3 regions of the Lysinibacillus sp. UGB7 genome follow, and region 3 is predicted to be linked to each of the others. Evidence: riboswitches for the same ligand, from Rfam matches in the RefSeq annotation. Region 3 holds a riboswitch; each other region holds the start of a gene.

Region 1 (10,520 bases), on a different contig from region 3:
CGGACGAAAGGTTTTGCACAGGCTTGCGGTGACTTTAAAGTGAAAGTAAAAGAAACGGCTGAAGAAATACAATTGCTTGAAAAAGAAGCTGGGCGTGTCAAGGAGCTCCATGCTCTATTGAATGGGCAGAATGTAAAAAAGCTTTCCTTTGAGCGCTATATTCAAATAAACTATTTAGACAAAATTACAGCAGCAGCAAATATTCGTCTGTACCATTTATCGAATGGGCAGTTTGAGCTTCGACGATCAGATCGATTAGAGAAGCACGCTAAACAAAGTGGGCTTGGTCTAGATGTGTACGATGCCTATACCGATCAAATTCGTGATGTCAAAACATTATCTGGTGGAGAAAAATTTAATGCCTCTTTAAGTCTTGCGCTTGGAATGGCAGATGTCATTCAAAGCTTTCAGGGGAATATTCGAATCGATACAATGTTTATTGACGAAGGTTTTGGTTCGCTTGATGAGGAAGCACTGAATAAGGCGATTGACACACTGATTGATCTACAAGAATCAGGTCGTATGATTGGCGTTATTTCGCATGTAGCTGAACTAAAGGCTTCCATGCCTGCTGTTCTACATGTTGAAAAAACCTTGAGTGGACATAGCAAAACACGATTTGAAGTGAAATAGAGAGAAGGCGTTTTCCTTTGTAACAAGGATACGCCTTCTACTTTATTTTCTACGGGTTGTTGGATTAGGGAGTGTGCCTTTTTTAGCGGCAACTACTTTTTTGACGATTGGAATCACAATAGGTGCTAATTTAACAGCAGTTTTTACGAATTTAGATACTTTCATGATATACCAGCTCCCCTTTATTATTTCTACCTGTTTGTCCTGCACTGATGAGGGCTCAGATGATCATTTGATGCGTGAAAATCAAGCCGTCGTAAGTGCCCGATTGGTTCAACTAGTAACCGTTGGGATAAAAAAAGTCCCAACGGTTAAGTTCCCTTTAACCCGAGAATGAAACATAAATACTATCGGATAACGCGTACAGCTTGAACGATATTCCATATAACAATTCCAAGAGATACGAGTAAGTAAATCGCAAAGGCAGCAAACCAAATGATGATGAATGTATTATCGCTTACGTCAGGTTCAAACGTAGTCATTGACATTGATGAAAACACGAAGACGATAAAGAAAATGATACCGAATAGAAATGGAATTAAGTGTGAGATAAGCGCTCGGATTGAATGGCGCTTCACTTCATGTTCTTTTGACACAAAATAAACAATTAACGGCACAATAAAAGGTGCGAAAAATATGCTGAGATAACTAAATGCAGATAATATTTTTTGGTTCTCCATAGTAGTCCCTCCTTTTTATTTATTTACGCATGAGAATCTTGAAAGTTTCAAAAAATTAATGAAGAAATGGTTGTAATCACAAAAGTGTTTGCGTACAATGAGGATGTTCAAGCAAATTTAAGATGTAACGACCACAAGGGGAGCTGATGATGTCAGCTGAGACTGGGCACGTAATGCCTTTACTCTTCGAACCTGTAAGTTAAAGCTTGCGTAGGGATGTGGATAGAAACCGACACTTTTACGATGTGAGGCTCTGTCCTGGCATCGTTTTTTTATCTTCATTCATCTGGAAAGCCCTCTCCTCTATAGGTAGCAGGCTGAAGATGATTGTAGCTCTTTTTCGGAGGCTGTTCCAATGCCAGCCGTATGAAGAGCAAGCTTCCAGTTAGTGTAACGGATTTTGACAAGGAATCAATTGAGGGAATTAGCCTAAATTTGTAGGATGATGTGTTTTTCGAAATGACCGACATCAAGGCGCCCTTTCTTGCAGAACTAAACACTTGTCAATCCGAACGCAATTAAGTGGAAGCATAATAGATTGCCAGATTGAGCACATATTTAAATAACTGATTTCTATTCCTGCTCTTGTATCCTACATCGGAACAAAGGAGAGAATAATATTATGGACAAAAAAAGACTATTAATGCTGGTGGAGATTGCGATTTTCGCAGCGGTGGGTCTTGTACTCGATCAAGTTTCTTTTAAAGTATGGGCACAGGGTGGCTCAGTTAGTCTTGTGATGATACCCATTATTTTAATGGCATTTCGCTGGGGTCTCTTTGCAGGATTGACAACGGGCTTACTGATCGGCGTTATGCAAACAATGTTCGGTGCGTATATTGTACACTGGCTTCAAGGTTTATTGGATTATGGTGTTGCCTTCACGGTAGTAGGTATAGCGGCGCTTGTACGTAAACCTGTACTTGAGGCAGCGACAAATTTAAACAAAAAGAAGATGGCTATTTATATTGTCATTGGAACCGTCTTAGCAGGCTTTTTACGTTATTTAGCACATACGATTGCAGGAGCTGTGTTCTTCGCTGAGTATGCTGGCGAGCAAAATGCTTGGATATATTCCATTCTTTACAATGGCACATATATGCTACCTGCAACAATTTTAACAGTAGTCGCAGGTGTTCTTTTATTTACAGCAGCACCACAATTAATGCAACGAAAATCGTAAAGAGTAAGCCGTCTGTTCCTCTATAGTGCAGGCGGCTTTTCTGAGTTAATTGGCGCGTATTGTTCATTATTGTATTGTGGTTGTGATATATTAGAGTGTATATATTAGATGAAAGGGACGTTAAAAATGATTGTAAAAACGCAAGAAGAGATTGAAGCCTTTAAAAAAATCGGTCGTATCTGTGCTGAAATTCGTGAAGCAATGAAGGCTGCTACCAAACCAGGTGTGACAACACTTGAATTAGATGAAATTGCAGGTCGCATGTTTGCGGAAGCAGGAGCTATTTCTGGTCCAAAGGGAGAATATGATTTCCCTGGTTACACTTGTATTAGTGTGAATGAAGAAGTAGCGCACGGTATACCAGGAAGCCGTGTTATTAAAGACGGCGATATTGTTAATATCGATGTGTCCGGTTCGCTAAATGGCTATTTTGCCGATACTGGTATTTCATTTGTAGTCGGAGAAGGTTATGAAGATAAAGAAAAACTCTGCCGCGTAGCGAAAAGTGCTTTTGATCGTGCGATGACAAAGGTAAAAGCTGGCTCTAAATTAAACCAAATTGGGAAAGCTGTTGAGCGTGAAGCTTATGCCAACGATTTAACAGTCATCATGAACTTAACAGGTCACGGTTTAGGCCGTTCTTTGCATGATGAGCCCAATCACATTTTAAACTATTACGATGCATGGGATTCAACGATTATGAAAGAGGGAATGGTGTTAGCGGTAGAACCGTTCATTTCAGCCAAAGCAGAGCATATCGTCGAAGCTGGTGATGGCTGGACGTTTGTTACACCAGACAAATCATTAGTTGCCCAAATCGAGCATTCGATTATTGTTACAAAAGACAAACCAATCATTTTAACAACATTAGATGAAGAGTCAATTTAGTTAAAAAGTAAATACGAAAAAATCCTGCTTACCAAGTTATTTCTGGTAGGCAGGATTTTTTTTAATAAATTGTATACCGACAAGAAGCACACCACATAAAAACAAGGCTGCTGTTGTCACGAGTAATTCATCAAAGCCATTATGTAATGCAATACCTATATAGGCCCAGATAAAAACGCTCGGATAGACAATATCAAAGTGATGAAAGCGAATATGTAGCGCTATGGCAACGCCTATAGTCAGTAAGATAACTGCCCAAAGTGGATTGCTAAGACCAAAGCCGTTCCATTCATACGATGTTAATGTAAAACTTGCATTTGTCATCAGGGTAAATGTCGCCCATGCGAAATAGATTGAAAACGGTACTCGACCTGTCAGCGCATTATTGCTAAGTGGGAACGTATTGTACAGTAAAAATAAATAAATTACTAATATTAACGTAGTCAAAAGTGACACGATAAATAATTCCTGATGCCAAAACACTATGGCAAACGCCTGTAATATACTGACGCTACTAAAGAGAACAGTCTGTTTAATAGTTGTCTTTTTGAAATTCATAACTAACCAATAGCCGAGTAAAAAGTAAACTACAATCCAAATTACATAACTAACATTAAAAGGTGCAAACATAACGGGAAAACGATTAGAGATTTCTAACGAAGATTGACCATTTATTTTTATGAAATAGGATGAAAAGGTTAGGATGAGTGCGACAATATAAGAAATTGTCATCAAAATAAATTGAGGCATGGTTTCCTCTCCCTTCGTGTTAAATTGTATAGGGAAAAGACAAATAAGTATAGGACTGTCACAAATTTTCTATTTTCATTATAGCGGAAATTGGCAATAATGTATCGTCTTGTTTCGCCAAATTTATCTACAATTTGCCATTTGGATAGGCATCCATATATTTCTTTAGTACAATAAGATTATCCAAGTGTAAGGAGTGAAGTTTTAATGACTCAAAATTTAAAAAATCTAGACCTATCAATTGAACTAGATAAAAAAATGTATAAAAAGAAATTAAAAGTACTCCAATATGAAATGTTAAATGCCCAGCAGTTTTTACTGAACAATAAAATCGGGCTTATTTTAGTGTTTGAAGGTATGGATGCGGCAGGTAAGGGTGGCGCGATAAAGCGTCTGATCGAACGTGTAGACCCACGTGGTTATGTCGTGCATCCAATTTCTGCACCTCAACCACATGAACTTCGCTATAACTATTTACAACGTTTCTGGAGGAAGTTGCCACAGCATGGTCAAATCGCTATTTTCGACCGTTCGTGGTATGGACGTGTGTTAGTAGAGCGTATTGAAGGTTTCGCAACAAAGGACGAATGGGCTCGTGCATACGAGGAAGTTAATCAATTTGAAAAGCTTCTAACAGATGGCGACTATATTATCGTGAAGTTCTGGCTTCATGTGTCAGATGAAGAGCAGTTAAAACGTTTTAAAGAACGCGAACAAGATCCATATAAATCGTGGAAATTGACGGATGAAGACTGGCGAAACCGTGAAAAAACACCACAGTACATTGAAGCTGCAAATGATATGTTTGATAAAACAGATAAAAAGAATGCGCCATGGATTTTAGTGGCAGGCAACGATAAAAAACATGCGAGGGTTCAAGTATTACAAGAAACAATTGCACATATTGAGCAGGAAGCACAAAAACGTGGTTTACATTTAACCAATGTGTTAGATAAATCTTATTTAGAAGATGCTGAATCGTCTAGCATGGAAGTATTACGAGAGCAATCGAAAAAAGAAGAGCAAACAAAATAAATAATCGGAAAGATGCTGTGCTAACAAGACATGAGCTGTTTTAGTTGTAGCAGCATCTTTTTTTACATACAATAAAGTAAAACTTCAATCAGCGGGGTTTTGCACTAATGATTCGTTGAAAGCAATAGGACTTTTACGGCCAGTTAATCGCTCACAAAAGTGATAAGTACGACGGATTCAACTTGAGGTGGTCGTCTTACTGACCGTTGAGGCGAGATGAACATGTACTGACAATTATCGGAAGGCAAGTGTGGAGATATGGTATTAAAAATTTGGAATCTACTGAGGAAAAAGGGTGGAAATGTGGTATCGATTCAAGGGGGAAAATGCTACGTTCGCACATTCCAAGAAAAAGATGCACAAAATTTATCTGGTCTCGTAAGTCGCAATAAATACTTTTGGTCTACATATGAACCATTACAACGACCTGAATACTATACAGTGGACGCTCAATATAAAAAAATTCTAGAAAGCTTGTATTTAATGGATTCAAAGCGAGAATTTTCTTTCGGTATCTATGAGCAAGGTACAAATAACTTAATTGGGCATATTGCTCTCTATGCTGTAAAACGTTTGCCGTATTCAAGTGCATTTGTTGGCTATGCAATGGATGAGATTTATATAGGAAAAGGCATCGTAACAGAAGCAGTAGAATTGGTCGTTCGCTTTGCTTTTGAACAAATTGGCTTGCATCGCGTGGAGGCATACGTATCAACACAAAATAACGCTTCTATCCGTGTTTTAGAAAAATCAGGATTTCAACGAGAAGGGCTCCTAAGGCAGCTTTTGTACATTAACGGGCAATGGGTGGACCACTATATGTATGCGTGTGTAGATGAATCATCATGAAAAAGATGTGACTATCCTTCGAGATTTCGACAGATAGTCACATCTTTTATTTTTAAAAGTATAGTTTAACTGCACGAATGAATATGCTAACACGACATCACATTGAAACCATGAAGCACAGAGCAGAAATGATTATTGTTTATTGCCGTCTTCTATTAAATCAAGACGACCTGTATTTGGATCGATTACTAAGCCGTGAACAGGCACATTTTTTACCATTAGTGGGTGATTACGAATTGTATCGACACTTTTTGTCACACTAGTCGCTACGTCACCGAAACCACGTAAAAACTCTTTTAAATCAATCCCTGAATATTCCATCATTTTAATGGTTTCTGGGTTAATACCACGCGCTACCATTTTGCTTAGCATAGCTTCTGGATCCACCGCACTCATACCACAGTCATAATGCCCAACGACATATACTTCATCTGCTTGTAGTTCATATACAGCTACAAGTAAACTACGCATAACCGCACCAAATGGGTGACTAACTAATGCCCCTGCACTTTTAACGATTTTAACGTCACCATTGCGTAAATTCATAGCTTTAGGTAATAGCTCTACAAGTCGAGTATCCATGCAAGATAAAACAACGATTCGCTTATCAGGGTACTTTGTTGTAATAAAAGGCTCATATTTTTTCTCTTGAACGAAATCCCCATTAAACTCTAAAATATCTTTTAACATTGTCATGAAAGATTGCTCCCTTCCTTACAGAAATATTTTAGAGCAAAAATATAAATATGCAAATAATAATGACAATTTTCGCGCAATTTTATGATAAAAAAAAGGAGTTTAGTAATTTATTTAGCGAATCGAAATAAAGATGTTACAAAAATGTGAAAAAACAGCTACGGTAAGTAGCTGTTTTGAATAGGCTTAGAATTTTTCGTTTGGCTTTGGATCTACAGTTACTGAAGATTTAGAATCTAAACCAACTTGTAGGTAGTGAATGAAGAATGCAACAGAAATTAATAAAACGACTGAAAAGCCAAGTACAGTTGTGATGAACATTGAAAAGCTCCTCTCTACTAATAAATCTACTATAATATTTACTCTCATTATACAATAGGTTGCTATGAAAATCTAAGGATAATTTATGACATCCATAACATACCTTGGCTAGAATACTATAAATAGGTGTCTATTTCTCTAGAAAGCCCAATTGCCATTGCGGAAAATTGGTTCGATTTGACCATTGTCCATTATCCCATCAATATTCATATTAGCAGAGCCAATCATAAAGTCAACATGTGTTAGGCTTTGGTTGAGACCATTTGCAAGTAACTCATCAGGAGACATATCTTTACCACCCTCAATACAAAATGCATAAGCGCTACCAATGGCTAAATGATTCGAGGCGTTTTCATCAAATAATGTATTGTAAAATAATAAACCTGATTGAGAAATAGGTGATTGATGTGGGACAAGTGCCACTTCACCAAGATAGTGAGCACCCTCATCTGTTGCAACAAGGGATTCTAAAATTGCTTGCCCCTGTTCAGCCTGCACCTCGATAATTCGTCCTTCTTTAAATGTTAATGTAAATTGATCGATAATATTACCACCGTAGCTTAATGGCTTCGTGCTAGATACATAGCCGTTTACACCTGTTTTTAACGGAGCTGTAAAGACTTCTTCAGTCGGCATATTTGCCATAAATGATTGTCCTTGTGTAGTGACACTACTACCACCTACCCATATATGTTTTTTTGGTAATGTAATAGTTAAATCAGTACCTGTTGCAGTATAGTGCAGTGCTTTATATTGTTTATTATTGAGGTAATCAGCCTTGTCATGTAATAATTGGTCATGTGTTCGCCAGGCATCGACTGGATTTTCTAGATTTGTGCGTGTAGCAGCGAAAATTGCCTCCCATAATGCCTCCATTTGTTCAGCTTCAGGTAAATTTGGAAAAACCTTCGCTGCCCAATTTTTAGAAGGTGCAGCAATAACTGACCAGCTAAACTTATCTGATTGCATTAAGCTACGGTAGTTTGCAAGTGCCTGACCGGATGCTTTTTGGAAGGTCATAATTTTCTCGCCATCAATCCCTTTTAGTAGGTCAGGGTTTTGCGAAATGATACTTATAAACGCAGCACCATGCTCAGCTAACCATTCACGTTCTTGAACTTTCCAAGGAGGGAAGAAATCGAATGTGTCTTTTGGTGCTGATTCAAAACGTGTCCGAACAAGTTCATCATCAGATATATCGACAAAAACTTGTTTTGCACCATTTTCATAAGCGAGTTTAGTAATTATCTGTGCTAATTTTATGTTATCCGTCGAACAACTCATATAGAGATATTGATTTTTCTGGATATTTACTCCTACTTTTACAGCTAATTCGGCATAACGTAGTAAATTTGTGTTAAATGATAATAACAAATTCTTAGCTCCTTTCGATTATGGACAATTTAGTGTACTATTCTTAATTCAATATAATCAAATATGGTCGAAATGTGAATAAAAAGCATTTATTACATCGAAAAATTAATGAATTACATTTATACTATATTATATCTTTATTTAAAATATGGAAAAATAGACGACATTAAGAGTGTAAGAAGATTTGGAGGTCCTAGAATGGATATATCGTCGGTAGTAGGGTTAATCATAGCGTTTATTGCGCTATTAACAGGAATGGTGCTGAAGGGTGTAAGCTTAAGTGCGTTTTATAACCCAGCAGCTATCCTAATCATCATCTTCGGTACAATCTCCGCTGTAACAATTGCCTTCCCTGTGAAGGAGTTAAAGCGTGTACCAAAGCTATTTAAAATTCTTTTCAAAGAAACTAAATTAGCAGATGATATTGAGATTATAAAAATGTTTTCACAATGGGCGGACTTAGCACGCCGTGAAGGGCTATTAGCACTTGAAAGTAAAGCCTCAGAAATTGAAGACCCATTCTTAAAAAATGGTCTTACATTAGCTATTGACGGTCAAAATGCAGATTATATACGTGACGTATTAACTGAAGAAGTAGAAGCTATGGAAGATCGTCATGCAAGTGGTGCTGCAATCTTTACACAAGCAGGTACATATGCTCCAACTTTAGGGGTACTTGGTGCGGTAGTAGGGTTAATCTCCGCATTGGCAGATATGAATGATATAGAGAAACTAGGGCATGCGATTTCGGCTGCCTTCATGGCAACTTTATTAGGTATCTTTACAGGTTACGTATTATGGCATCCTTTTGCTAATAAGTTAAAACGTAAATCTGCTGTTGAAGTAAAGCAAAAACGCATGATGATTGAAGGTATTCTTTCTGTATTAGAGGGAGAAGCGCCACGTGTAATTGAACAAAAATTATCTTCTTATCTAACGATGGAAGAGCGTCGTCAAATTTCTGGTGAAAGCGGGGCGGGCGGCCTTGGCAAAGAAAGCTAAGAAGAAAAAGCATGATGAGCATATCGACGAGTCTTGGTTAGTGCCTTACGCAGATATTTTAACGCTGTTATTAGCGGTATTCATTATATTATTTGCCTCAAGTTCGGTCGATCAAGAGAAGTTAGATAAAATGTCAGCAGTATTTAGTCAGGTATTTGATGGTGGAACGAGTTTTCTAGAACAGCCTTCACCGGTTCAAACGCCCGATGCCCAAAATGATGAAACACCACAGCAGACGCAGCAAAACTCAGCTTATTTAAAAGATCAGAAAGAGTTGGCGGAAATCAAGGACAGTGTTGATAATTTCATCGCGGTTAATGAGATGGAAGGTCAGTTCGCAACAGAAATGACGGATGAAGGTTTATTAGTAACAATTCGTGATAGCATACTATTCGATCCAGGTAAAGCAACGATTAAACCAGAATATATTCCAACTATTCAAGAGCTTGCGGCCGTATTAGTATCAGATCCAGCACGTAATATTGTTATTACAGGGCATACAGATAATGTTCCTGTAGGTCCAAATTTCTCGTCAAATTTAGAGTTATCATTAATGCGTGCTTCAAATTTCTATCTTGAACTAACAGCTAGTAACGCACAACTAGATTCAAAGAAATTTAGTGCTAAAGGTTACGGTGAGGATCAAGCCATTGCACCAAATGATACGGCTGAAGGCCGGGCGAAAAACCGTCGTGTGGAAGTATTGATTCAGCCATTTGTCGCAGAAGACGGTTCATCTACAACAAATAAGCAATAAATAAAAAAGCTATTAGCAACAGGCTTTATGCCATAGCTAATAGCTTTTTTTCTAATTATTTACGTAGTGAGCCTAATTCTGCAACGATAGCTTGCATTTCACTCGGGCTAAATGTGTCGCGCTTCATAACCATTTCGTAGAGATAGACTAGATCTTCATAATTTGCTTCATCGAAATTCTCTGATTTCATCGCATCGACATTTACCATGCGAAGTTTATCTTTCATTTGATCGACCATATAAATAACATTTTCTTTTGATGGTATTGATAAATCCATTTAGTTAAACCTACCTTTCAAAGTCCTCGCCAATATCATTTCATTGAATAAAAAAATTGTCAACACTGTATTTAA
Region 2 (10,520 bases), on a different contig from region 3:
ATTATTCGACCTTGGTGTTATTTACGAGGGGTATTGCTCTGATATTACACGTACTGTTTCTTTTGGCCAACCTACGGATGCACAGAAGGAAATATATAATGCAGTACTAGCAGCTAATAACAATGCGATTGCAGCCGTAAAACCAGGTGTTCGCGCAATGGACTTAGATAAAATTGCACGTGATACCATTACTGACGCTGGCTACGGACAATATTTTACGCATCGTCTAGGTCATGGACTTGGCATTTCTGTACACGAATTCCCTTCTGTTACAGGTGCTAACGATATGACGATGGAGCAAGGTATGGTATTCACTATTGAGCCAGGTATTTACAAGTCTGATGTAACAGGTGTTCGCATCGAAGACGATGTCGTTGTCACAAATGATGGCGTAGAAGTGCTAACAAAATTCCCAAAAGAATTAATTGTTCTGTAGCGTATAATTTTAATGGCAATGTCATAAAGAATAATTGATTTATGAAGCGCGACAGGACGTAGGGCTGTTGATGGGGCTTTACCTTCAACTTAAGTTAATGCCGATAAAACAAATAAAGGAAGCATCCATTTGCCAATGGTGCTTCCCTTTTTATGTTATACAAAAAGTCCACATGTTAAGAGCTGGAGACGCTAGTTCCACCGCTTAACTGCCACTTTAATTAGCTTAATGTCATTAAATCATCGACATGGATGTATGGTAATTCTTGTGCGTCTGCAACTGCTTTATACACAATATGCCCGTCAAATGTATTTAAACCTTTTTTCAGTGCTGGATTATCGATACATGCTTGCTTATAACCTTTATTCGCAATTTGCAATGCATATGGAATTGTATTATTTGTTAAAGCAATTGTTGATGTACGTGGTACAGCGCCTGGCATATTTGCTACTGCATAGTGCACAACGCCATGTTTAATATACGTAGGATCGTCATGTGTAGTTACACGATCAGACGATGCAAAAATTCCCCCTTGATCAATGGCAATATCAACCACTACAGAACCTGGTTGCATTGAAAGAATCATCTCCTCCGAAACAAGCTTTGGTGCCTTTGCTCCAGGAATTAGAACAGCTCCAATAACTAAATCCGAATTTTTCACTGATTCCGCAATATTATAAGGGTTTGACATTAATGTTTGAACTTCACGCCCAAATAAATCTTCTATTTGACGTAGACGCTCTGGACTTAAATCAATTACAGTTACATCTGCACCCATTCCAACAGCTATTTTTGCTGCATTTGTTCCAGCGATACCACCACCAATAACTGTAACTTTTCCACGAGGCACGCCCGATACGCCTCCTAGTAAAATCCCTTTACCACCATGATTTCTTTCTAAAAATTGTGCACCGATTTGTGTCGCCATTTTGCCAGCAACTTCACTCATTGGTGTTAGTAAAGGTAAAGAACCATTTGCTAACTGTACTGTTTCATAGGCAATACCTACAACTTTCTTATCTAAAAGTGCCTGCGTCAGCTCACGCTCCGGCGCTAAATGTAAATAAGTAAATAATATTTGGCCTTCATAAAAATAATCGAATTCCGCTGCTACAGGTTCTTTTACTTTTAAAATCATTTCCTGTGCCCATGCTTCTTTTGCAGTTGCAACAATGTGAGCTCCGGCAGCTAGGTAATCTGCATCTGTGAAGCTTGAGCCAAGACCAGCTCCTGCTTCGATGTACACTTCATGGCCTGCATGTGTTAATGTTACAACTCCTGCTGGTGTCATTGCTACACGATTTTCATTGTTTTTAATTTCTTTTGGAATACCAATCTTCATGTTTCCTGTCCCCTTCCGTAACCTTTGAAATAAGCATTGTTTCATCAATTCTGCATTAGCGTAATTGATACACCCCTTATGCACTTCCATCTTACCAAAAAAGTGCAAAAAATGCTTTAATTAATGCGGTTTCAAGTGAAATTTATAAGATTTTCATAATGCTGAATATTAAGATTTTTAAAAGTATATATAAATTTAGCAGTAAACGCCTTTAGTTTTTCACAATTTTTCCTTCGGAAAGTATTTCCTTTAGGAAATCATTTGGTATAATCAGAATATAAATATAGGGAGGTAATACAAATGGCTAATCATTATAAAAGCATTGTAGTTGCTGTAGACGGTTCAAAAGAAGCTGAATACGCTTTCCGTAAATCGATCGACGTTGCAAAACGTAACGAGGGTGCTGTATTAAATCTAGTAAATGTTATTGACACTCGTTCATTCGCTGCAATCGAAGCATATGACCGTTCAATTGCGGAACGCGCACAAGCATTCTCTGAAGATTTACTAAACGGTTACAAAAAGCAAGCTGAAGAAGAAGGCTTAACAAATGTAAACCTTGTAATCGAATACGGTTCTCCAAAAAATATTATCACAAAAGAGCTTTCTAACATCGTGGATGCAGACTTAATCATCTGTGGTGCTACTGGTCTTAACGCTGTAGAACGTTTCCTAATCGGTTCTGTTTCTGAAGCAATCGTACGTTCAGCTAAATGTGATGTACTTGTAATCCGTACACCAGAACGCTCTCCAGAAGCTTAATGAAGTAATACATAAAAAGGTATCCAAAACACTTGGATACCTTTTTTATTTTAGAATTTACTATATATTATTATTTACCTTCTAGCCACATCTTCACTTTCTCAAAGAACATAGCAAGTGCTTGTTTATTTTGCATATTTGGCACCTTCGCAAGTAACACTTCTTTTGGCGCTTTATAATTCATACCTTGTTTTTGTAAAATAACAATGCTTTTTTCAAGTGCTTTATTGGCAAACATGGTATCTGGTAATTGGATAATAGCCTGGATCCATGCATGTTTTTGAATATACTTATGCAACTGCTTTGATTGCTCAGATTCAAAAAGATGAGTTGGCGCTAGGAAAAATAAATAACCGCCGTCCTTCGTATAGTTAACAGACTGTTCAATGAATAAATGGTGTGCATAGCTCATTCCTTCGGTTGCACACAATTCATAATCCAATGCCACATCATCATTTGGATAGTAACCAACTGGTAAATCACAAACAATCGCATCTACGGGATCTACTAATAAATCTTGCAGTGCATCTTGTCGGAATAGGGATACGGGTTGTTCTATTAAATCTGCCGTTGCTGCCGCTAAACGGATCAGTAACTCATCAACCTCTACCCCAGAAGCCTCTATTTTACCATCCAGTAAGTTCATAACAGTCAATAGTAAATTGCCTGTACCAACAGCTGGATCCATTATAGAGAGTTTTCCTTTTTCGAAACGCTCAGCAAAAATTTGCTCAACAAAATGGCCTACTAATAAGCCCAACGTATCTGGCGTCATTTGATGATTTGGCTGGGAGCCTTTCCGCATTCCCTTTAAGATGGCAATTTGAATTGCTTTCCGCACATCTTCTTTCGTTGTATCTTCCTGTGAGAAATCAACTTCCCCATCTAGCCATGCCTCTAAACCATCCAGCATGCCCTCTAATAGTGTTGTATTTTGTTCTTTTTCTAGCTTTTCAGCATGCTCATTCAGCAATGCAAATAATTTCTCGATCTTTTCCATACAAAACTTCCTTTCACGCAGAAAGGAGCCGTGACAACAAACTTGTCACAGCTCCTTTGTCTAGTATTATCTTAGCCTAAAAGAAGCGGATTACGCTAGTGCTTTTACAGCGGCAATCGCTGCTTCATAGTTAGGATGGTCTGTAGCTTCTGGGACATATTCCACATATGTTACTTTACCAGCTGCATCCACTACAAATACTGCACGTGTTAAAAGTCGTAATTCTTGAATGTACACGCCATATGCTTCACCAAATGAAAGATCACGGTGATCAGAAACTGTTTGAACAGCATCGATGCCTGCAGCACCACACCAGCGTTTTTGCGCAAATGGAAGATCCACGGATACAGTGTAAATAACTACATTATCGCCTAAGTTTGCTGCTGCTTCATTAAAACGACGTGTTTGCGCATCGCATACACCTGTATCTAATGATGGGACAACACTAAATAAACGAATTTTCCCTTCTGAATCCTTTAAAGAAACAGGTGATAAGTCGTTTGCTAATACAGTGAAAGCTGGTGCTTGGTCTCCAACCTTTACTTCGTTCCCTACTAGTGTTACTGGACCATTTTTAAATGTTACTTGTGCCATAATAAACGCCTCCTTCATCATATGTACATAATATTACTAAATGTGGGGAATTAAATGCAACTGAGACAGCTTAAACTGAAAAATGATCTTTCTGGAGACCTCATGTTTTTCTAATAGTTTCATTGCTTATTTATTTCGCAGTAGATATTGAAACGTTTTATCAATTCATACTTGGATACTCACCTACACTCTGCGTCTGTCCATGTCCGCTCGGGTACAACATATCATGTTGACTTAACAAATAGAAAGGCTGTCTCATTTTTTGTGAGACAGCCCAACCATCAATCTTCTATTTTTTCTTCTAGCGTTTGCTCCAGCTTTTCAGGCTCAGTGTCTTTCTTGGGAAGAGGTAAAGCTGTAGGCTCTTCTTTTTTTTCTACATAGATTTTTTCATGGACAACAGTGGTTTCCGCAAAAAAATCATGTAAGCCTTGATTGTCTGGCAAAATAGCTACAAAAATATACAGTGGCATAAAGATATTACTAATAAAACGGCCAATCCAATCTCGGAAAAGGACATCTGACCATGTTAACTTATCATGTTTTAATGATACCACACGCAAACCACAAGCCATTTTCCCTAAAGTTTGCCCGAAAAATTTTGTCATCAATACAAAATAGCCATAATAGATAATGGCTGAAATAATAGAAATGGGCGCATACCATACTGTTTCTGACAACGACCAATCCATTAAGTAAAAAATCGGGTTTACAAGTATTCCCCCAACAGCTGTTATAAGCAGTCCATCCAATAAGAATGCCCAAAAACGTACCCAAAAGCCAGCTGTTTTTAATGCATAGTGTCTAGTTTCTAAAACAGTTTCTGTCTTATTAGAGAGAGATCCTGGTTCAAAAGAGGGTTGCCCTAGTATAACGAATTCATTATTTGTCATGGTACACCCTCCTTAGTATTCGCCGTATAAGTACATCATTTTTGGCGCTTTATAGTCAGCCATAATCTTCATCAGCATTTTTTCCTCAGCAGACGGGCCAAACATTGAACCAATCTTCATGCCAACGTAAGACTGCCAGCCACCCATATCGTATGTGTATTCAAACAGTGCTGCATCCTCTAAACCATAATCAGCACGTAAAGCTGCAATCGTTGCTTCCTCATCGCCAATTTCATCGATTAGGCCAGCTTCAAGTGCCTTTGTTCCTCCAAGAATACGACCATCCGCTACCTTTTTAACATCTGCTTCAGACATATTACGACCTTTTTCAACTATATCAACGAATTCTTCGTAGGTTTCATTAATCATATCTTGCATCATAATACGTTCTTCTTCTGTAACATCGCGCATCGGGCTTAACATGTCTTTATGTTCGCCTGATTTAAATGTCTGAAATTTTACGCCTACTTTTTCAGCTAGCTCTTGGTAATTGATTGACTGCATGATGACACCAATAGAGCCAGTTATCGTATCACGATGTGCGAAAATTTTATCTGCAGGTGCGGCAATATAATAACCGCCTGAAGCTGCCATCGAATCCATAGATACATAAATTGGAATTTGACGTTCTTCTTTAATTTTTAATAGCTTTTTATAAATTTCTGCTGATTCTTTGACACCACCACCTGGTGAATTAACGCTTAAAACAACTGCTTTTACTGTGTCATCATATAAAATATTGTCTAATTGCTCTAAGAAAAACTGGTGATCATATGCCACCGGTTGCCATAATGAGCTAGATCCAATATCTTGAATCGCACCATCAACTTTTAAGTACGCAATCCTTTTATTAAAATCTTCTCCTTCAATCACCGTTTCAAATACCTCTAAATTATTGCCAGCCATTAGGCTGTCAAAGTTACCAAAGAAATCTGCTTTAAATATTGCAAATATGGTATTAATACCTAGTGAAACAAATAATAATACACCTGCAATAACTAAGGCTACCCACCTTTTAACATTCATGTCTTTCCGCCTCCTCAACACGTTATACGTCCCAACGTCTAAAATGTTTCACTTTTTTGCAATATTATGCAAAAATTTTATCTTATAAATTTCCCCATAAATAATGTCCTTTACACATTAAAAAAATCAAAGTTCATACTATAAAAATGAACTTTGATTTTCGACATTATTTCCTAGGAAATGATTGCTGAGTATACCGATACTTTTCTTGTTGACGTAGTTCGACACGACGAATTTTACCAGAAGCAGTCTTTGGTAACTCCTCTACAAATTCAATCGCACGTGGATACTTGTAGGGCGCTGTTAACGTTTTTACGTGGTCTTGTAGTTCTTCAATAAGTGATTCATGGGCTATTTGCCCATCATGTAATACAACAAATGCCTTTACAATATTTCCTCTTACTTCATCCGGACTCGCTACCACTGCGACCTCTTTCACCTGTTGATGCTTCATCAAAGCATCTTCCACCTCAAATGGCCCAATTGTGTAGCCTGAAGAAATAATTACGTCATCACCGCGTCCTTCAAACCAATAATAACCATCTTTATCTTTATATGCACGGTCTCCAGTGATATACCAATCACCTCGGAATTGTAAGCTTGTTCGTTCTGGATCTTTAAAATACTTTTTAAATAATGCCGGCGTTTCACGATGGACTGCTATATCACCAACGACACCTTCTGCAACTGGGTTGCCAAAATCATCAATAATAGCTACAGTATTTCCTGGCGTTGGTTTACCCATGGAGCCGACACGTGCTTCCATACCTACCATTGTCCCAACAAGTAATGTATTTTCAGTTTGACCATAGCCATCACGTACTTGTAATTTAAAGTTTTGCAAGAATATTTTCATAACCTCACTATTCAACGGTTCTCCTGCAGATACAGCTTGGCGAATTCCACTCAAATTAAAGTCATGTAAATTTTCAAGTGCCGCCATAAACCGATATTCTGTTGGCGTACAGCACAGCACGTTGATTTCAAATTTTTCAAGTAATGATAAATAAGTTGCTGCATTAAATTTCCCCTTGTATACAAAAGCTGTTGCACCACTTCCTAACGTTGCAAGGAATGGACTCCAAATCCATTTTTGCCATCCTGGTGCTGCAGTAGCCCATACAATATCATTTTCCTGAACACCTAACCAATTTGGTGCTGTTGTCCGTAAATGTGCGTACCCCCAGCTATGCGTATGAACAGCAGCCTTTGGATTACCTGTTGTACCACTTGTATAAGCAAGAAATGCAATATCAGTACTCTTCGTCGGCGTAGAGCTTGTATAAGTAGTTGGCTGATTCTCCATTTGTTCTAGCAGTGGTTGCCACGGAGCATGTGCACGACCTATGACAAACTGCTGTACGTCCTCTAAATTTGCTACCTCATCAAATTGCTCAATATACGGTTCATATGCAATAACAGCCTTTGCATCAGCATGTGTGATTCGATAGTCTATATCCTTTGCACGTAACATCTCAGAGCTTGGAATAATCGTCAAACCAGCCTTTAATGCTGCAATATAAACAATGTATGCCTCAACGGACCTCGGCACCATAACTAACAGTACATCTCCTTTTACTAATCCTTGAGATGTTAATACATGTGCTGCCTGATTTGCCTTTTCAAGTAGACTTTTATATGTAATATATTGTATTTCTTCGTTTTCGTTATAAACTATTAAAGCATTTTTAGTTGGATCCTGTGCATACTTTTCAAGTTCTTCTGCAATGTTATACCACTCTGGTGCGAGTAATTCTTGTCTTTTCATGGCATATGCCCCCTTCGCTATGCTCATTATAAAACTCATTTTTCATGATTTTCAATGGAAGGAGCCTTATTTTTAAAAAGTCATGACAACTATCATGCTTCTATATATGGCATCAGTCACTGCTTTTCCTATAATGAAAACTCGCTATTGTACACCGTGAAAAAGTATGGTACATTTTGGTCAACTAAAATCATGATTGCGGGGGGACTCATCCTGAGTTGAGAAGGTAAAACCTGACCCTTTGAACCTGTTAGTTAATACTGACGTAGGGAGCAATACATCTTGTTATTGATGAAAAGCTCTTTTCACGTGGATTCCTTGCACGAAAAAGAGTTTTTTTTGCATGCTTACGTCCATCCAAAAAAGGAGGACTTACAATGATTTTACAAACAATCCGTAAACAAAAGCCACTCATTCACTGTATAACCAATTATGTTGTGGCAAACTTTCAAGCAAATGGCTTATTGGCAATTGGTGCTTCTCCTGTAATGGCCGATGAAGTCGATGAAGTCGATGAAATGGTAAAGATTGCTTCTGCGCTATTATTAAATACTGGTACGATAAATAACCGTACTAGAGAATCTATGTTACGTGCTGGGAAAATGGCTAATACACTTGACATCCCGGTTGTTTTAGATCCCGTTGGTGCTGGGGCAACTACTTTTCGAAAAAAAACAGTCCATCAACTATTAGCCGAAGTTAAATTTGCTGTTATTCGTTGCAATATGGGCGAGCTTGCAGCTATTGCAAATGTGAGTTGGCAGCAAAAAGGCGTGGACAGTGGCAGCGGATCAATTTGCATTGAAGAGGAAGCAAAGCAATTAGCTCAACGCTATGATTGTATTGTTATTGTGACCGGTGAAAAAGATTTTATAACCGATGGGGAACAGATGCAATGGATTGTAGGTGGCCATTATCAAATGACAGAAGTCACAGGGACAGGCTGTCTATTAAGCGCCATCTGTGCCGCAGCTTATGTTGCACATAACGAGCCATTTACACAATTAGTAGGCACTTTATTGGCTTATAAAAAACTAGCTGAACAAGCTGCCTGCTCGACACAAAATATTGGTGATTTTCAAATAGCGGTCTTAAATGAGTTACATCATCTGTCAAAGGACGGTGAAAAGTAATGCGTATCGTGACTACAATTGCAGGCTCTGATAGCGGCGGTGGTGCAGGAATTCAAGCAGATTTAAAAACATTTCAAGAATTAAAGGTGTTTGGCACTTCAGTTATTACAGCATTAACTGCACAAAATACATTAGGTGTGTCAGGTGTTTTACCAATTGAAACAAGCTTTATTGAGAAACAATTTTATGCACTATTAGAGGATTTTCCGATTAGCGCTATCAAAACAGGAATGCTTTTTTCCGCTGATATTATTCAAGCAATCGCAAACATGATGACTAACTTAGATATCCCACTTATTATAGATCCTGTAATGATTGCCAAAGGTGGCGAAAGCTTATTGCAACGGGAGGCAATGCAGGCAATGCGATGTTATTTATTGCCATTAGCAACTGTTATTACGCCAAACATACCTGAAGCAGAAGTATTAACGGGAAGAAAAATCGATAATTTTACATCCATTAGCCAAGCTGCTCAAACACTTTTACAACTAGGCACACAATGTGTTGTCATTAAAGGTGGACATTTAGCTGACATAAATTTTTCGACTGATTATGTATTTTTTAAAGATGGTCGAACATTTTCCATGCAAACGACACGTATTGCAACGAAAAATACTCACGGCACGGGCTGCACATTCTCTGCTGCATTAACAGCTTTTATTGGATGTAAAGTACCTATAGATACAGCTATAGTTGAAGCAAAAAAATTTATTCAACTCGCCATTACACATGATTTATCTATTGGCAATGGGCATGGTCCGACGAATCATTTCGCCTACCATAAATATAAAGATTCTTGTGAGGTAACGATTCATGAAATGTAATGATTTACAGCTTTATTTTATTATGGGTTCGACAAACGTTCATAAGCGCCGTCCATTAGAAGTGCTTGAAGAAGCACTACAATCAGGCATTACTATGTTTCAATTTCGCGAAAAGGGTCCAGGTGCATTAACTGGCCAGGCTTATGAAATTTTTGCTCAAAGTTGTCAAAAGCTTTGCAAACAGTGTCATATTCCGTTTATCGTCAATGATGATATCGAGCTTGCTTTAAAACTTGGTGCTGATGGCATCCATGTTGGGCAAGATGACTTTCCTGTTGCGGTTATCCGAGAAAAAATCGGAAAAATGTTGCTTGGTGTGTCTGTTCATACAATAGAAGAAGTGCACACTGCTATACAGTACGAAGCTGATTATGTAGGTATTGGTCCTATTTTTACAACAACTTCAAAAAGTGATGCCAAACCACCATGCGGTACTGAATTTTTACAACAAGTTCGTACTGAACTTCCTGAATTGCCTATAGTAGCAATTGGCGGAATTGATGAGTCCAATGCACAGAAAGTTTTTAAAGCGGGTGCGAATGGTATTGCTGTTATTTCTACTATTTGTGAAAGTGTTAATATACAACATACTGTTGCCACTTTGAAATCGTTTCAATGCAATAGTACGGGATAAAAACAGTAAATTTAAACAAACTAAAACCAGTGCCTTTTACGGTCACTGGTTTTAAGTTTATAAATGCTTATTCTGCATTTATTGGTTGTTGTTTGGCATACCTTTTAA
Region 3 (10,520 bases):
CCTTCGTTAAGTTGTGGATTGACCATACGTTCCGTGCGTCGTTCGGAAATATTGGCCCATTCACATACACCAATTTTTAAAAAGTCCATCGCTAAGGCAATTGGCTGTCCGTGGAAATGTCCACCAGATAATACTTCTCCGTTTTCTAAAACAATAGGATTATCTGTCGTTGCATTCATCTCAGTTTGCACACGTTCCTCTGCATAGAAAAATGACTGCCATGATGCGCCATGCACTTGCGGAATACAACGAAGTGAATAGGCATCTTGCATCCGGATTTCACCCTGTTTTGTCACTCGTTTACTCCCATCAAGCCACGAGCGGATTCGCCCACCAACAAGCTCTAATTCCGAGTGTGGTCTTACAGCTAATAGAGCTGGATCAAAGGCTGAAGTAATACCTTTTAATGCTTCAAGCGACAGACTTGCGGCCATATCTGCGGCAAGCCCAATGCGCTCTGCCTCATTCAATGTTAAGACACCAATACCTGTCATTGCCTGTGTACCGTTAACTAGCGCTAGCCCCTCTTTTGCTTGTAGTCGTACAGGCGTCAATCCTGCATGCTGTAATGCCATACCACCACTTACAATCTCACCTTCAAACTCCGCCTTCCCTTCTCCTACAAGCACTAAAGCCAAATGTGAAAGCGGTGCTAAATCACCACTTGCCCCAACAGACCCTTGTGACGGTACTATCGGATGCACGCCTTTATTGATGCAATCCAGTAATAGCTGTACTGTCTCTAGTCGAATTCCAGAAAATCCACGTGCTAATGCATTAGCACGTAATATCATCATGGCGCGGACAACTTCTGTCGGAAACGGTACGCCAACACCAGTGGCATCTGATCGTAGTAAATTCAACTGTAATAGCTCATTATCCGCCTCATCAATACGAATATGACTTAGTTTTCCAAATCCTGTGTTCACACCATAAATGGCTTGCCCTTCCGCTAAACGCTTTTCAATGCGCTCCCTACTTAATTGAATGCGCTGTTCACTTTCAGTGGATAACACAACAGTGACATGCCCCTTCACGATTTCCTCTACTTGCTGTCTTGTTAATGTATTGCCATCAAGCTCAATGATAGACATCATTTAATATCCCCCTTGTTCTATATCTTGGGTAAATTATCTATATCGATAGAAATTCCTCTACTTATATTGTACAAACTCCTTTTTTCAGAAAATAGAGAATTTTAAAAGAGAAAACAGGAATTATTAATGATTTTTATGTTATTTTTAATAATATAATATTACTTTTTTACGAAACTAGATTATTTTAAGGTGGGTTAATTGTTATGCGAATTTTATTGATTGATAGAGACCCTACAGAATTATCAGGTATTCGGTGGTTTTTACAAACTTACTTCCCTGGAGATATTATAGTTGAAATGTGTACGGCTATTTCTGAAGCAACTGAGAGCATTCAACAGTTTGAACCTGAGGTAATTTTACTGAATATCGATTTAATTCCTAATAACCGTTTAACGAAGCTTTATCAGCTATTACAAAAACACTCTGGCACTATTTTTGCAATAACGACAGAACCATTATTTAAAAATGCCATGAAAGCAATTGATTTGCAGGTTGCACACCTTTTTGTAAAACCCATTGATTTAGAAATTTTAAAGCAAAAACTTGCTACAATTTCGATTCATACGGCGAAGGTAAAGAAAGCCTATACCCAAGATACAGACGAAACATTTTACTATAGATTATTTTTAGATAGCGAGACCAGCTCTTTAGATACAGATATGTACTTCACGATGATTGAGCCTGAGCATCCTGAAACATTAAATAAACTGTACAATTGGATTCAGCAAACGCCAATTTACCATCATATGAAAATCTATCCATTAGCAGAAAGTATTGTCTGTCTATTTCAAATACAAGATATTAAAACCGTTGAAAAAGATGTGCGCACATTGATGAAGGAGTGGAGACTCACCAATAATAGTTCTCTTAATATCGGGATTTACGACTACACACCTGCAACATTAAAAAATATGTACACTTTAACCAAGCGTGCACTTCATCAAAGTTTTTACGAAGGATTCGGCCATATTTTTTATGCGACCAGACAGTTAGAAACGCAACCATTTGATCCGTTATTAACACCAGAAGAGCAACAATTACTTATTAAAAGTTTAGAAGACGGAAATCTTGAAGAAATCAAAGCCTTTTTATATCGATTATCTAATGAAGGGATTTATTACGAACAGGATGATTTACGAATTCATTTGACAAGTGTTTTGGCTCAAATTCGACGCTTTATGCTGAAATATAAATTGCACGAGAAGGCTGTTATCGAACAAAACTATCGTCAGCTTTTTCATTTAATTATTGAACATCCCATACTTTATACAATACTTAATGGCATTATTTCTTTTACACAAACATTGATTGCCTTAGCTCGTCAGGCTCGCATGGAGAAAAAAGCAGACTATGTAGAACTGGCACTAGAAATTATCGAGCAACAGTTTCAGGATAGTTCATTGTCCTTGCCCTTCGTTGCCTATAAATTAGGGATTAGCCCCAATTATTTGAGCACGATTTTCTCAAAGAAGCAAGGCTTACCATTTAAACGCTCTTTACAGCAAATGCGCATTCAAAATGCTACAAAAATGCTTGTCGAAACAGATTTTGCGATTAGTGAAATCGCACTTCTAAATGGCTTCGATGACCCAAATTACTTCATCAAAATATTCAAACAACAAATAGGTACTACACCTAATCGTTATCGTAAAACTTGAAAAATACAGCCACTTAAATTTAGTATATTTTCAATTAGCACACTCTATTTTCAACACGCGTATAGTAGAAACTAGATAGAAACCTTCACTTCTATCTACTTTAAAGTCATTCTATTATTTACATGCCTTACTACAGAAAGTGCCAGCTAACAGGATTACCGTCATTTAAGTAAATCTTTTTAAATTTATGTCATTCATCAAAAGTGATGCATAATCTTATTAGATTATGCATATATTAATAGTTTATATCTTAATATAAAAATTCTTTAACAATAATTATTATAATCTACTAGCAATTCTATTTTAGATTTGTTATAGTTATAAATGAAGAGTTTGACTTACAATTTTTCCAGGAGGTAAACTATTATGACAAACGTAAATGATCGTAGCCGTCGCTTTACAACAGCAGGTGGTGCCCCAGTAGTAAGTAACCATGACTCTATGTCTGCAGGACCACGAGGACCTCTTTTACTTCAAGATGTATGGTTAGTCGAAAAATTAGCAAACTTCAACCGTGAAGTTATCCCTGAACGTCGGATGCATGCAAAAGGTTCTGGTGCATTTGGTACTTTCACTGTAACGCATGATATTACGCAATATACAAAAGCAAAAATCTTCTCTGACATTGGCAAGAAAACAGAAATGTTCGCTCGTTTCTCTACAGTAGCCGGCGAACGTGGTGCAGCTGATGCAGAACGTGATATCCGTGGATTTGCACTTAAATTCTATACTGAAGAAGGTAACTGGGATTTAGTCGGTAATAATACACCTGTATTCTTCTTCCGTGATCCACTACACTTTACAGATTTAAACCATGTAGTAAAACGTGATCCACGTACAAATATGAAAAACGCAAATTCAAACTGGGATTTCTGGACTTCATTACCAGAAGCCCTTCACCAAGTTACAATTGTTATGTCCGATCGTGGTATTCCGAACGGCTTCCGCCATATGCATGGTTTCGGTTCTCACACTTACAGCTTTATCAATGCTCAAAATGAGCGTGTATGGGTGAAATTCCACTTCCGTACAGAACAAGGTATTAAGAATTTAACGGGAACTGAGGCTAATGAGGTAATCGGTAACGACCGTGAATCTTCACAACGTGACCTTTATGGAGCAATTGAAAAAGGCGATTTCCCGAAATGGAAAATGTACATTCAAGTAATGACAGAAGAACAAGCTCGTGCATTACCATACAATCCATTTGACTTAACAAAAGTTTGGTACAAAGGCGACTTCCCACTAATTCCAGTTGGTGAATTCGAGTTAAACAAAAATCCAGACAACTACTTTGCAGAAGTAGAGCAAGCGGCATTTGCACCTTCTAACATTATTCCTGGCGTTAGCTTCTCTCCAGATAAAATGCTACAAGGTCGTATCTTCGCATACGCTGATGCACAACGTTACCGTTTAGGCGTAAATCACTATATGCTACCTGTAAACGCACCAAAATGTCCATTCCGTACTTTCCATCGTGATGGCGCTATGCGTTTTGATGGCAACCTTGGTTCAACAATGAGCTACGAGCCAAATAGCTATGGTGAGTGGGAACACAACTTAGACCATAAAGAGCCTGAATTACGTATCGATGGCAATGCTGGCATTCATGACTTCCGTGAAGATGACAGCAACTATTTCGAGCAGCCAGGTAAATTATTCCGCCTAATGACTGCGGAAGAACAACAACGTTTATTTGAAAATACAGCTAATGATATGGCTTCTGTTGAAGAATTCATTAAACGCCGCCACATCTTACACTGCTATTTAGCTGATCCAGCATACGGTGAAGGTGTTGCAACTGCAATGGGTCTTTCATTAGAGGGTATGGACCTGTCAAATCCATATGTAAAACAAGCAACTAACGTTTAATTATCCAGTTTTATTGATATCTAAATCCAACTTTTACCCCATGCGACTTCGCATGGGGTTTTTTTTATTTCATATAAACGTAGAAAGGTATTGAAACCAGATGAAATGCCATTTTGTAAACCACTATCATTATGTGAATATAATCAAAATACAGGGGTTGTCCCAAATGTAACAACAGTATGCTTAGAGTTATCCTATCGTGCTATTTTTCACCATACAGGAAAATTGGCAGTATATTTTTCGAAGGACTTTTAGAAAGCCCTTGTCCTCTTGCTGTCTTAGTGTATAGGTAGCATAAATAGCGTTTCTTTTATCTAATCCTTGTTATTGATAAATTTGACTGCCGGCCTTTTTAAACTCCTCTGCCTTTTCCTGCATGCCCTGATGAATGGCTTCTGTCGTATTTAAATCTTTTTCTTTTGCATAGTTACGAATATCCTGAGAAATTCTCATACTACAAAACTTAGGACCACACATCGAGCAGAAATGTGCTGTTTTTGCCCCCTCTGCTGGCAATGTTTCATCGTGGTATTCGACTGCTCGTTCAGGATCTAAAGATAAATTGAATTGATCTCGCCAACGGAACTCGAAACGTGCTTTTGATAGGGCATCATCCCGTACTTGCGCCCCTGGATGACCTTTTGCTAAATCAGCTGCATGTGCTGCAATTTTGTACGTAATGACCCCTACACGAACATCCTCACGATTTGGCAAACCTAGATGTTCTTTTGGTGTGACATAGCAAAGCATCGCCGTTCCGAACCAACCAATCATCGCTGCGCCAATAGCAGATGTAATATGATCATAGCCTGGTGCAATATCTGTCGTAAGTGGACCTAATGTATAAAAAGGTGCTTCCTTACATACTTCTAATTGTTTGTCCATATTTTCCTTAATCAGATGCATCGGCACGTGACCTGGCCCCTCAACCATGACTTGTACATCATGTTTCCAAGCAATCTGCGTCAGCTCCCCAAGTGTTTCAAGCTCTGCAAACTGCGCCTCATCATTGGCATCTGCAATAGAACCTGGACGTAAGCCATCCCCTAAAGAAAAAGCCACATCGTACGTCTTCATAATTTCGCAAATTTCTTCAAAATGACTATATAAGAAACTTTCTTCATGATGAAATAAACACCACTGCGCCATAATGGAACCACCACGCGAAACAATACCCGTGACACGATTGGCTGTTAAAGGCACATAACGCAGTAAGACCCCTGCATGTATTGTGAAATAATCAACCCCCTGCTCTGCCTGCTCGATTAATGTATCACGGTACACTTCCCACGTTAAATCCTCAGCAACACCATTTACCTTCTCTAGTGCTTGATAAATTGGCACAGTTCCCACAGGTACCGCAGCATTACGAATAATCCATTCACGTGTCGTATGAATATGCTTCCCTGTAGATAAATCCATAATATTATCTGCACCCCAACGTGTTGCCCATGTCATTTTTTCTACTTCCTCAGCGATGGATGAAGATACAGCCGAATTACCGATATTTGCATTAATCTTCACATGAAAGTTACGGCCAATAATCATTGGCTCTGCCTCTGGATGATTAATGTTGGACGGCATAATTGCACGACCAGCAGCAATTTCAGCACGAACAAATTCAGGATCTAAATTTTCGCGAATTGCTACAAACTCCATTTCGGGTGTAATCATGCCCTTTCTTGCGTAATGAAGCTGCGTCACATTACGTCCTTTTTTTGCTCGCAGAGGTTTTCGATCAAGTCCAAGAAAGACATTTTCTTTCATACGAGGATCAGCTACATTGCGGAAGCCATTATCCTCTGGCTTTATCTTACGACCCTCGTATTCTTCTACATCCCCACGTTCCCTTATCCAACCGCTTCTTAAAGCAGGCAAACCTTTTGTAATGTCTACTTTGTAAGTAGGGTCTGTATACAGGCCACTTGTATCATAAACACGCACTGGTGCATTTTCTTCTTCTCCAAAGTTTCCAGTCGTTGGACTTAACTGAATTTCACGCATTGGCACTAAAATATCTGGCCGTGAGCCTTCTACATACACCTTTTTGCTTCCATCAAAACTGGACATAATCGTAATGTTTTTTTCGCTAACTGTTGTCATAAACTACTTCGCTCCCTTTTACATATTGTTATGAAAGGACCATCTAGCTCACCCCAACAACTTGCTACATAAGAAAAGCCGAATCCAAAAAATATTGGATCCGGCTGTGAATGTAAGGGTTTCATTTATCACAAAGTGCAAGTACTGTGATAATCATTAACTTTCCCACGCTGGTATGAGCCAGATCAGGTCCAAAGGGTCAAGAAACCTCAAAGCGTTTCCCTCTCAGCCTGACTCATCAGACTCCCCTAGTTAAAGCTATTCAATTTGATGTTAGTGTAGCAGATATTGCTAATAGATGGAAGCCATATGTTAAAACCATGATGACAATATTTGAAGTACAATTTGTAATGGCCGATATTTCTACAGCAAGTAAAATTACGTAAAAAGTAATTCTGCAACGTAAATAACTATGGTCACTGTGATACAACTAACTATGGTTGAAAATAACACTGTTTGTGCAGCAGTTGCCGATTCAACATCGTATTCTAAAGCAAGGCTTGAGCTATTGCGTGATGTTGGAAAAGCACTAGCTATAAAGAGTGACTGAGCCACAACACCGTCTAGGCCAAGCGCAAAAATAATGACAAGCGCCACAGCTGGGCCAATAATCAATCGTGTAAAGCAACTGACAAAAACAGTTTTATTAAACATCGACTTGATTTCAAGCTGGGATAGTTGTGCGCCAAGCGTAATGAGTGCAACAGCGATAAAACCATCTGCTACATGGTCGATTGGAATTCGAATAAACTGCGGAATACTGATGTCGAAGTAATTCATTGTTACACCTATAATAAGCGCATGAATAATAGGCATTTTCAAAAAATCTTTCAGGATAGCCATCCCGGATTTTGTCGAGGAAATAAGATTATACAAACCATATGTATAAGTCGTCATATTTTGAAAAATAACGAGGATGACTTGAATAGCCACGCCAATAGGTTGGGCCGCGAATATCATTTGGGCCACCGGTATCCCGTAGTTACCTGAGTTAATGAGCACAACACTATTTTTAAATACCGCAGTCTCTGTTTTCGCTAAACCTAGCCCCTTTGCTAAAAAATGACTGAGCGCCATTTGACTCCCAATAAAAAGTACGATAAATAGCACCACCTGTCCTAGTACCGCTGGCTCCACACTCGTTTCATATAAATTTACAAAAACCGCAGCAGGCATAAAGCAATAGGTAATAAGATGGGATAATGCCTTTAAATTAAATCTAAATTTCTTCTGCAACATGGCCCCAAGTACAAGCAGCACCAAAATAGGGGCAACAATCTGAAAAAAAATCATGCCGAGATACATATGTAGTAGTCCCCCCTTCCATCTCTTTCTATAGTAGAACTATCCGCCTGCCTGGTCAATGTGCCTCAACTAACCTGAAAAGAGCATTTTTAATGGATTGCTCATAATAATTTTTCATTCTAAAAAAATCTGCTAGACTTCAACACGGAAAGTAATTTTAGGCAAGCCCCTGTCAAAGAGGCTTGCTATTTACCCGCAGAAAGCAACAGATTTTTGTTTTTCATGCTATGCTATTCTGATTGAAGAAAGAATTTAAACCACCTTGAGCAAAATCCTTTATTAAGCAAGTTTAAAACGTTGAACAACCTCTTGTAATTCTTGCGAAATTTTATTCATATTACTTATTGAATCTGCAACCTTTTCTAACTCTGCCTGCTGATCAATTGTTGAAGCACTTACTTCTTCTGCAGAAGCAGCTGTCTCCTCTGAAATAGCTGAAATGCTTTGAATAGCCATTATTGCTTGGTTTTTGTGCTCTAGCATACTGGAAAGTTTAGCAAGTAACTCGTTAATTGCATTTGCAATAGAACTAGACAACTCACTATTGTCCTTAAAGACTACCTCCGTACTTTGTACTGATTCATTTTGTGCTTGCATTAAACTAGCATTAGATGCTATTACGAGTACTGTTTGTTTAGAGTTTTCTAATATACTATCTACGGTTGTCTTAATTACATCCGTTTCATTTTTCGACTGTTCTGCTAGTTTTCTAACCTCTTCGGCTACCACTGCAAAACCTTTCCCATGTTCTCCTGCTCGAGCGGCTTCAATACTCGCATTAAGTGCAAGCAGATTGGTTTGCTCCGCTATCCCCTGAATGGATGCAATGACTTGATTGATATTTGCAATGTTAGAAGTTAATGTTTCAATTTGCTGTTGTACTCGTCCATTCATGTCATTTGTTTCCGCATTACGTTCACGCAAACTATCAACTTCTCTCATACCTTTTTCAGTTGTCGTTTGCGTTTTGCTAGAAAGCTCTTCCATTTGAGTGGATAACTGTGTAATCGTATCAATCTGATCAGAAAGATCCATCATTCGATAATTGGTTTCTTCCGTGTCTTCCGATTGCTTTGAAGCACCTTGAGCAATTTCATTTATCGCAACTGTAACTTCCTGACTAGAAGCTACAATCTCATTGAATGCTTCATGAACATGATTTGATGATTGGTTGAGCAACGTTGTAGAATGCAACACCGTATGTATAGCATCATTCGTTTTGTCTAACATATGATTATAAGCTACTGCAACTGCGCCTATTTCATCTGCTTTAATATATTTTTCATCCACTTTTTTCGTTAAATCTCCATCCGCTGCAGTTTCTATCGATGCACGTAAAAGCTTTAATGGCTTCAATTGTTTATAGATAAACCATGCACTTACAGCTGCCATTAAAATAACAATGATAATTGCCGCTACGATAGTGAATACAAGAACCTGATTATAGGTTTCAAGAATCTTAGATTTTGGTACAACTAATTGAACCGTCCAGGTTTCGTCAATTTCGTCCAATACCATAGGTGCAAAAGCATTATACGACTTTTCTCCTAATTGCTTCGAATCCACATACATACTGTCTGGTTTACCATTTTCCATGAAACTATTAACACTTGCCCAGTCGATTACATCTTGCATATATGTACCATCTAATTTTTCATTAATACTATTTACCGTTAATATGCCGCTAGCAGTAATAATACCTGCATACCCACCATCCGGCTTAATAGAATCAGCCAGTCCCTTTAAAAAATCAATGGATAAATCAGCTGTTAACACCCCAAAGAATGTACCCGAGGAATTAACTAGCGGGACAGATATTGTTGTCATCGAGATTGTTTCGCCATTCACCTTATAATCATAAGGCTCTGTAAGTATAGCTCGCTCCTCTTCTTTAGGGACCCAATACCATTGTGCACTACTTTTTTCTTCAAGTCCTTCTATAGCAGTAGTTGCTATTTTATTGCCGTTTTTTGACATATAGGGTATGAAACGTTCCTTTGTATCAATTAAAGTAACATCAATAGTCGGCTCTACTTGCGCAGATTCCTTTTCTAAAATAGCTCCTACTCCAATCAAATCATCGTTCTTTACTAGATTGGTTTCCAAAATATCCATTAAGCCTTCAGCTGAAAGTCCGCCATTATTGTGCATTGTTTCCACTATGCGTTTAGTTGTTTGTAATGTATCATTAGCTTTCTTAAAGCGTTCGCTCATCTTCGCAGCAGAAAATTGAGCATTTTGAAGTGTTGCATCTTCTGCATCATCCACACTTTGATTATATAAGATGCAACTTGTTACTACTGTATAAGTAATAAACAGCACTAAAAATAATCCTATGATTAAAGAAGATAATTTTAAAGCAATACTTTTGGATTTTTTCATTACAAACACCTCCATTTTTTATAAATAATCATAATGTATGGATATTCATATCACAACAAAAGATTTAACAACTTAATATAGAAAAATTAAGTTTATCTCAGAA

The links. Region 3 has a riboswitch for thiamine pyrophosphate ahead of thiC (phosphomethylpyrimidine synthase ThiC). Riboswitches for the same ligand answer to the same signal wherever they lie in the genome.
Region 1: it holds a riboswitch for thiamine pyrophosphate, as region 3 does, so the genes downstream of both, thiT (energy-coupled thiamine transporter ThiT) here and thiC (phosphomethylpyrimidine synthase ThiC) in region 3, are expected to answer to the same signal.
Region 2: it holds a riboswitch for thiamine pyrophosphate, as region 3 does, so the genes downstream of both, thiM (hydroxyethylthiazole kinase) here and thiC (phosphomethylpyrimidine synthase ThiC) in region 3, are expected to answer to the same signal.

What each region holds. Positions count from the first base shown of each region.
Region 1 is NZ_JBMGUV010000026.1:43,152-53,671, reverse strand. It holds gene ACOMCU_RS20180 (AAA family ATPase) at 1-633, shown strand, start outside; gene ACOMCU_RS20175 (hypothetical protein) at 676-798, opposite strand; gene ACOMCU_RS20170 (DUF4870 domain-containing protein) at 981-1,313, opposite strand; TPP riboswitch at 1,440-1,547, shown strand; gene thiT (energy-coupled thiamine transporter ThiT) at 1,936-2,496, shown strand; gene map (type I methionyl aminopeptidase) at 2,623-3,384, shown strand; gene ACOMCU_RS20155 (hypothetical protein) at 3,421-4,134, opposite strand; gene ACOMCU_RS20150 (polyphosphate kinase 2 family protein) at 4,342-5,169, shown strand; gene ACOMCU_RS20145 (GNAT family N-acetyltransferase) at 5,428-6,018, shown strand; gene ACOMCU_RS20140 (beta-class carbonic anhydrase) at 6,151-6,714, opposite strand; gene ACOMCU_RS20135 (hypothetical protein) at 6,901-7,035, opposite strand; gene ACOMCU_RS20130 (aminopeptidase) at 7,174-8,409, opposite strand; gene motA (flagellar motor stator protein MotA) at 8,608-9,411, shown strand; gene motB (flagellar motor protein MotB) at 9,395-10,168, shown strand; gene ACOMCU_RS20115 (DUF1128 domain-containing protein) at 10,224-10,445, opposite strand.
Region 2 is NZ_JBMGUV010000018.1:68,964-79,483, forward strand. It holds gene ACOMCU_RS16740 (M24 family metallopeptidase) at 1-436, shown strand, start outside; gene ald (alanine dehydrogenase) at 657-1,778, opposite strand; gene ACOMCU_RS16750 (universal stress protein) at 2,079-2,540, shown strand; gene ACOMCU_RS16755 (class I SAM-dependent methyltransferase) at 2,611-3,540, opposite strand; gene tpx (thiol peroxidase) at 3,631-4,134, opposite strand; gene ACOMCU_RS16765 (RDD family protein) at 4,416-5,027, opposite strand; gene sppA (signal peptide peptidase SppA) at 5,040-6,053, opposite strand; gene mbcS (acyl-CoA synthetase MbcS) at 6,220-7,821, opposite strand; TPP riboswitch at 8,012-8,110, shown strand; gene thiM (hydroxyethylthiazole kinase) at 8,199-8,954, shown strand; gene thiD (bifunctional hydroxymethylpyrimidine kinase/phosphomethylpyrimidine kinase) at 8,954-9,778, shown strand; gene thiE (thiamine phosphate synthase) at 9,768-10,412, shown strand; gene ACOMCU_RS16795 (alpha/beta-type small acid-soluble spore protein) at 10,491-10,520, opposite strand, start outside.
Region 3 is NZ_JBMGUV010000055.1:2,335-12,854, reverse strand. It holds gene hutH (histidine ammonia-lyase) at 1-1,097, opposite strand, end outside; gene ACOMCU_RS26805 (helix-turn-helix domain-containing protein) at 1,301-2,755, shown strand; gene ACOMCU_RS26800 (catalase) at 3,122-4,627, shown strand; gene thiC (phosphomethylpyrimidine synthase ThiC) at 4,952-6,730, opposite strand; TPP riboswitch at 6,876-6,990, opposite strand; gene ACOMCU_RS26790 (AEC family transporter) at 7,109-8,035, opposite strand; gene ACOMCU_RS26785 (methyl-accepting chemotaxis protein) at 8,315-10,417, opposite strand.